DNA from 2 places in the Bradyrhizobium sp. SZCCHNRI20481 genome. Region 2 is predicted to be linked to the other one. Evidence: riboswitches for the same ligand, from Rfam matches in the RefSeq annotation. Region 2 holds a riboswitch; the other holds the start of a gene.
What was found. Region 2 has a riboswitch for cobalamin ahead of QX132_RS13100 (TonB-dependent receptor plug domain-containing protein). Riboswitches for the same ligand answer to the same signal wherever they lie in the genome.

Region 1 (3,399 bases), on a different contig from region 2:
CACAACGAGATCGGCGCACAGCAGCTGGTCCTCGTAGACCTCCTCCAGCGGGTTGTCGTGATCGAGTGAAGCATCACTGGCGCGCTGCGCGGCGAGCGCTTCGGGATCGTCGGCGAAGCGTCCCGCGACCACCGCCGGGCCGTCGACGACCGCCACCACACCGTCGACGGTGACGCGCGTCGCGATCTCCGGCCAGTTGAAGGCCTGCACCAGCGGCTTCGGCAGCGCGAGCCCCGAGGTCTCGATCACGATATGCTCGGGCGGCTCCTTCTGATCCAGCAGGCTCCTGAGCGCGGGCACGAAATCATCGGCAACGGTGCAGCACAGACAGCCGTTCGACAGCTCGACGATGCGATCCTCCGGACAGTCCGGCACGCCGCAGCCTTTCAGGATGTCGCCGTCGATGCCGACATCGCCGAACTCGTTGACGATGATGGCGAGCCGGCGACCGTTCGCGGTCTCGATCAGGTTGCGCACCAGCGTGGTCTTGCCGGCGCCGAGGAAACCGGTGACGATGGTGCAAGGCGTCTTGGCGAACGACTTCGTCATGGCGATACGATCTCTCGTTTCAGCGTGGTGCTGACAGCGCGGGAACGCGCGCAACGGTGTTCTTGCGGATGTATTCGGGACGCTCGCGCCAGGCCGGCAGGCCGGCGTCATGGCGCTGATGCAGCTGCGCGAATGTCAGCACATCCTGAACATGCAGATCCGGATCGAGCGCGCCGAGCACATAGGTCCATTTGCCCGGCGCCGTCACCGCAACCGTGCACGCACGATTGCAGTTCGACAGGCACTCGACGCCGACCACGGTGACACCGGCGCGCTGCGCGGTCGGCAACGTCTCGATCGCGGCGAGCAGACGGGCTCCGGCCCGCGGCTGATCAGGCGGCGCAGCTTCCGTCACCTGCGTGCGGCAGGTGACACAGACGAACAGCGTCGTCTCACCAATCTCCGATGCGGACATCAATCAGCCGATCACGCCGGCTGCGGTCGCCGCGGCGACGCCGCCCACCAGCACGATGGCAGCGCCCGCGAGCCGCAGCGCCAGCGGTGCGGCCGCTTTGGCCTTCGCCGACAGCAGCCTGGTGCCGAGGAACGCGCCGGCGGCGATGAGGGTCTGGATCACGAGCAGACCGACGAGATAGGCCCCGAGCGGGGTGTTCTCGGCCCCAACGATCGATTCACCCAGCGCATATCCATGGACGAGGCCGGTCACGGCGAACAGGCCGGCGACGGGCAGCACGCCGAAACCGCCACGCATCACCACCACCAGACCGACCACGACGGTGGTCAGGCCGACCAGCAGCTCGGCAGCCGGGATGTTGGCCTTGGCCACATGAAGGCCGACGCCCGCGATCATCGCTGTGGTGAAGGCGAGCACCGGCGCGAAGCCGCGGCCCAGAAGCGCTGCAACGATGCCCGCGCCCACGATCGCGGCCAGGTGGTCGATTCCGATGACAGGATGGCCGAGGCCGGACAGCAGGCCCTGCGCAAACGTCTGCGGCAGCTTGCCCCCCATCATGTGATGCGCGAAGGCGGGATCGGCGGCGAGCAGCACCAGGCTCGCGGCTGCAAAGGTGGTGGTACGGGTCAACTTCATGGCCGTCTCCGTCGCTTGCCGGCTCCCCAGAGGACCGGACGATGCGCTGCATCCGACGGCATCCCACCCATCCCGGCGGGATCAGAACCAGCATCGCGACTCCCCGCGCGACGGGTCGGCCAACAGCAATGTCGACGGCAGGTCTCCTGGCTCTCGGGTCACCGCATGAAGCCACCTTCCCGGTTTCCCAGTGGTGCTTTGGCCTCACACTCGCCGATTACAGTTGCGGGGGCAGCCACGGCCTTGGGTCAAGAACCCGCACCGTGTTCCCTAAATCTCTCCTTTCGGAGAACCGTCATCTGTTAGATACGGGTCGCGCCAAAGCCCGTCAATCGGAATCGTCCCCCATGGTCCCCGCCCGCCCGCATCCCGCCCTGCCGCGCCTCACCCTGGTGCTCGGCGGCGCGCGCTCCGGCAAGAGCCGCCATGCAGAGGCGCTCGTGACCGCCCTTCCCGCACCTTGGACCTATGTTGCGACCGCGCAGGCGTTCGACGATGAGATGAAGGACCGAATCGCGCAGCACAAAGCGCGCCGCACCGAGGGATGGCAGACGTTGGAGACCACGCATGATCTTGCAGGCCTGGTCCGTGCACGGGCAAATTCGAGCGCGCCGATGCTGATCGATTGCCTGACGCTGTGGCTCAGCAATGTGATGCTCGCCGACATGAACGTGGCGGCAAGATCAGCCGAGTTGATCGACGCGCTCAGGAACGCGCGTGGCCCGATCGTGGCCGTGTCCAACGAAGTCGGACTCGGCATCGTGCCGGACAATGCGCTTGCCCGCGCCTTCCGTGATGCGCAGGGACGGCTGAACCAGAACGTCGCGGCCGTCGCGGATCGCGTGATCCTGATGGCGGCCGGCCTGCCGCTGACATTGAAGTAACGGGAAGGACATGCCGATGACCGAAAGCGCCGACGATTCACGCCACAAGGCGAAGATGGAGAACCGCAAGGCGGTGCAGGATGCCGAGGTCGCCTCCAAGACCGTCGAGAAGGGCCTGCTGATCGTTCACACCGGCAAGGGCAAGGGCAAATCGACGGCGGCCTGGGGCCTGATGCTGCGCGCACTCGGCCGCGGTTTTCGCATCGGCGTCGTGCAGTTCGGCAAGGGCGCGTGGGAAACCGGCGAGCGCAAGGCGATCGAGCGGTTCGGCGACCAGGTGTCGTGGCACACGCTCGGCGAAGGCTTTACGTGGGAGACGCAAGATCGCGCGCGCGACGTCGCCGCGGCCGAGCGCGCCTGGACGAAGGCTCGGGAATTGCTGGCGGATCCTTCGATCCGGCTGCTCGTTCTCGACGAGCTCAACATCGCGCTGCGCTATGATCACCTTGATATCGCAGATATCGTCGCCACGCTCGCCGCGCGCCGTCCCGATCTGCACGTGGTGGTCACCGGGCGCAACGCCAAGCCGGAGCTGATCGAGGCCGCCGATCTCGTCACCGAGATGAACCTCGTGAAGCATCACTTCGCAGCCGGCGTGAAGGCGCAGGAAGGCATCGAGTACTGAGCTCATGAGCGCGCGCGCCATCATGTTCCAGGGCACCGGCTCCGACGTCGGCAAATCGCTGATCGTCGCGGGGCTCGCGCGCGCGCTGACATTGCGCGGCCTCAAGGTGGCGCCGTTCAAGCCGCAGAACATGTCGAACAACGCCGCCGTCACCGCTGACGGCGGCGAGATCGGCCGTGCCCAGGCGCTGCAGGCGCGCGCGGCGCGGCGGCCGACGACCGTGCACATGAACCCGGTGCTGCTGAAGCCGCAGAGCGAGATCGGGTCGCAGGTCGTGGTCCAGGGTCGCG
Region 2 (3,399 bases):
ATCTGACCGAGGCGGTGACCGACATCATCGTCGACCGCGGCGAGCGCCGGGTCATCCGCAAGCTCGCCAACAACCAGACCGCGCGCTTCTCCGATACCGGCTATTCCGGGATGATGGCGCATGCCGAGGACGACGACGAATTGTCCGAGATCATCGGGCTGCGCGTCGATCTGCCCACCAAGCACCTGCGCGACCTCCTGCGCCGCGCCACCGAAGCCGTGCGCGCCAAGCTAATGGCCTCGGCGCCGCCGGCGTTGCAACAGGAAATCAAGAAGATCCTCAAGGCGATCGCCGACGTTGCGCGCAGCGACGGCGGCCTAGTCGGGCGCGACTTCACGCTGGCCGAAGAGGCCGTCAAGCGCATGAAAGGGCTGAACGAGCTCAACGATGCCGCCATCGCCTTCTTCGCCGAGACCCGCCGGTTCGGCGAGGTTTCCGCCGCACTCGGCCTGCTCAACAACGTGCCGACCGAGATGATGGCCAAGGTGCTCGAGGGCCCGCGCACCGACATCGTGCTGATCCCCTGCCGTGCCGCCAGGCTGGCCTGGTCGGTGGTGGCGAAGATCCTGACCCACCGGCCGATCAAGCACGCCATCGACAGCGACACCCTGAAGCTCGCCGAGCGCGACTACGGCCGCCTGTCGCTCGACACCGCCCAGCGCACGCTGCGATTCTGGATGGTGCACAACAAGGTCGAGAAGTGAGCGGGTGCTCACAAGACGCAATCCTCATCAGCAACGACTCGCGAGCCTCCTCATACTCCGCTGTCGTCCCTGCGAACGCAGGGACGACAGCTATGGTTGTCGCAGGCGGCCGGGCATCATCAAGCCGACCGGCCAGCGTTATCGCCAGGAGATCGCCGGGCGCCGGATTGACTTTGGTGCGCCCGCACTCCTACGGTGATCGTGACGGTGCCCCTCGACCGGGGCTCAAAAGGGAATGCGGTGCCGGATGCGTCTCGCAAGAGACGTGATCGAAGGCCGCAGCTGCCCCCGCAACTGTAAGCGGCGAATCTCGCGTCATAGGCCACTGGGAAATCTCGGTCCCGGGAAGGCGACGTGGAGGTGACGACCCGCGAGCCAGGAGACCTGCCGTCAGCCGTGGTCACACGCGAGGATGCCGGTCGGGGCGTTATTGGCATCGTTTTCAGGCAGGTCTGCAAAGGTCTGCGTGAGACCTCGTTCGCGGTGACGTGCCACTGACGTCATGCCGAGGTCCCTCGTGTCTCCCGTTCCCCATGCCAGGCGCAGTCGCGCCGTTCTGTCGTCGTTCTGCGTCCTCTCGTCATTCGCCCTGCTCGGCCCCTCGCCCACAGCAGCGCAGCAATCCGCCTCCCCCGACCTTCTGCCCCCGGTCGAGGTTGACGCGCCGCGCAAGCCGGCTGCCGCAGGGCCGGCGGTGTCCGGCGGTTCTCCAACCCGCAACGCCGCGCGACGGCAGACGCCGGCTGCAAAGCCGGCAGCGCCGGCCAGCGCCCCCGTCGCCGTCAGCCCGACCGGCGTTGTGACGCCGGTCGCCAACGTCGCGAATGCGATCACCGTGGTGACCGACAAGGATATCGCCGCGCAGCAGGCCCGCACCGTGCCGGACATCCTGAGCACGGTCCCCGGATTGAACATCGTGCAGGCCGGCGGCCCGGGCGGCCAGACCAACGTCTTCATGCGCGGCACCAATGCCAACCACACCAAGCTCATCATCGACGGCATCGACGCAGGCGACGTCACCAACGGCAACGGCGCGTTCGATTTCGCACATCTGCTCGCCGCCGACATCCAACAGCTCGAGGTGCTGCGCGGGCCGCAGAGCGGGCTGTACGGCTCCGATGCCATCGGCGGCGTCATCTCGGTGGTCACGCGCAAGGGCGACGGACCGGCGCGGGCGACCGCCTCGGTCGAGAGCGGCTCGTTCAAGACCTTCAACCAGTCAGCCGGCGTCAGCGGCTCCCAGGACAATGTCAACTACGCAGTCAACGTCGCGCGTCTGGACGCTGGTGACGTTCCGGTGACCCCGTGGCAATTGCTGCCTGCGGGGCAGAAGGCGATCGGCAACGCCTACGACAACGTCACCGCCTCGTCCAAGCTCGGCGTCGATCTCAACGAGGCCTGGACGCTCAATTCGGTGGTCCGCTACACCGACGCCACCCTGCTGTTCACCGGCGACAGCGGCTTTCCCAGCTTTCCCGACGCCGCCCAGAGCAACCACACCGTCCATCAACTGGCGACGCGCGAGGAAGCCGTATGGTCGCTGCTCGGCGGCCGCATCAGGAACTACTTCGGCGTCAACTATGTGAACAACTGGTCGTCCGATCTGACGGCCGGTAATCCCGTCGCCGCGGTCGCGACCGGCGAGCGCATCAAATATGACTGGCACGCGGTGACCGAGCTCGCCCCGCGCAACAATCTGATCGTCGGCCTGGAGCAGCAGACCGAACGGCTGAAGACCACCGACCTTTCGGCCGAGAACGGCAACAAGGCCGGCTTCGTCGAGCTGCAGACCGAGTTCGCGAAGCGCTGGTTCGTCGTCGCGAGCCTGCGCAACGACGTCAACGACCAGTTCGGCGGCCATGGCACCTACCGGATCGCGCCGGCGGTGATCCTGCCGGTCACCGAGACCAAGCTGAAGGCGAGCTACGGCACCGGCTTCAAGGCACCGACCTTGAGCCAGTTGCACCAGGATTTTCCGGCGTTCAACTTCTTCGCCAATCCCAACCTCCGGCCGGAGCAGAGCACCGGCTACGATGCCGGCTTCGAACAGCCGCTGTTCGACGATCGCGTCCGCTTCGGCACGACCTACTTCCACAACAGCATCACCAACCTGATCAATTTCAACGCGACCTTCACCTCCTACGCCAATGTCGGCCTCGCCACCACCGAAGGCACCGAGAGCTTCGTGACGGCGCGGCTCACCGATCGGATATCGCTGCGCGCGGACTACACCTTCACCCGCGCCGTCGACGCGGCTACCGGCCAGCAGTTGCTGCGCCGGCCGAAGGAGAAATGGAGCGCCACCGCCACCTGGCTGCCGATCGATGCGCTGAGCCTGTCGGCCACCTTGCTGCGGGTCGGCGACTGGCTCGATGTCAGCCGCGACGGCATGACCACCGGCCTCGTCGCACCCGGCTATGCGCTCGTGAACCTGCGCGGCGACTACGCGCTGTCCGACCAGGTCAAGGTGTTTGGCCGGATCGATAACCTGTTCAACCGTCACACCCAGAACCCGACCGGCTTCTTGGCGCCCGGCTTCGGCGTGTTCGGCGGCATCCGGCTCGCGAGCTTCGGCGTGCAGTGATGCAGACCTCCCGAAGCGGCTGACAGCCGCCTCAAAACTGGACTACAATTGCAACAACAGGAGATGTTCCATGACTCTCGACGTCCTCGCCCCCTCTGGTTCCGAGGCTCG

Region 1: it holds a riboswitch for cobalamin, as region 2 does, so the genes downstream of both, QX132_RS20150 (HupE/UreJ family protein) here and QX132_RS13100 (TonB-dependent receptor plug domain-containing protein) in region 2, are expected to answer to the same signal.

What each region holds. Positions count from the first base shown of each region.
Region 1 is NZ_JAUEUE010000012.1:40,818-44,216, forward strand. It holds gene cobW (cobalamin biosynthesis protein CobW) at 1-549, opposite strand, end outside; gene QX132_RS20145 (DUF1636 domain-containing protein) at 569-964, opposite strand; gene QX132_RS20150 (HupE/UreJ family protein) at 968-1,600, opposite strand; cobalamin riboswitch at 1,719-1,912, opposite strand; gene cobU (bifunctional adenosylcobinamide kinase/adenosylcobinamide-phosphate guanylyltransferase) at 1,948-2,484, shown strand; gene cobO (cob(I)yrinic acid a,c-diamide adenosyltransferase) at 2,501-3,109, shown strand; gene QX132_RS20165 (cobyric acid synthase) at 3,114-3,399, shown strand, end outside.
Region 2 is NZ_JAUEUE010000007.1:88,066-91,464, forward strand. It holds gene QX132_RS13095 (DUF2336 domain-containing protein) at 1-704, shown strand, start outside; cobalamin riboswitch at 893-1,111, shown strand; gene QX132_RS13100 (TonB-dependent receptor plug domain-containing protein) at 1,207-3,288, shown strand; gene QX132_RS13105 (hypothetical protein) at 3,359-3,399, shown strand, end outside.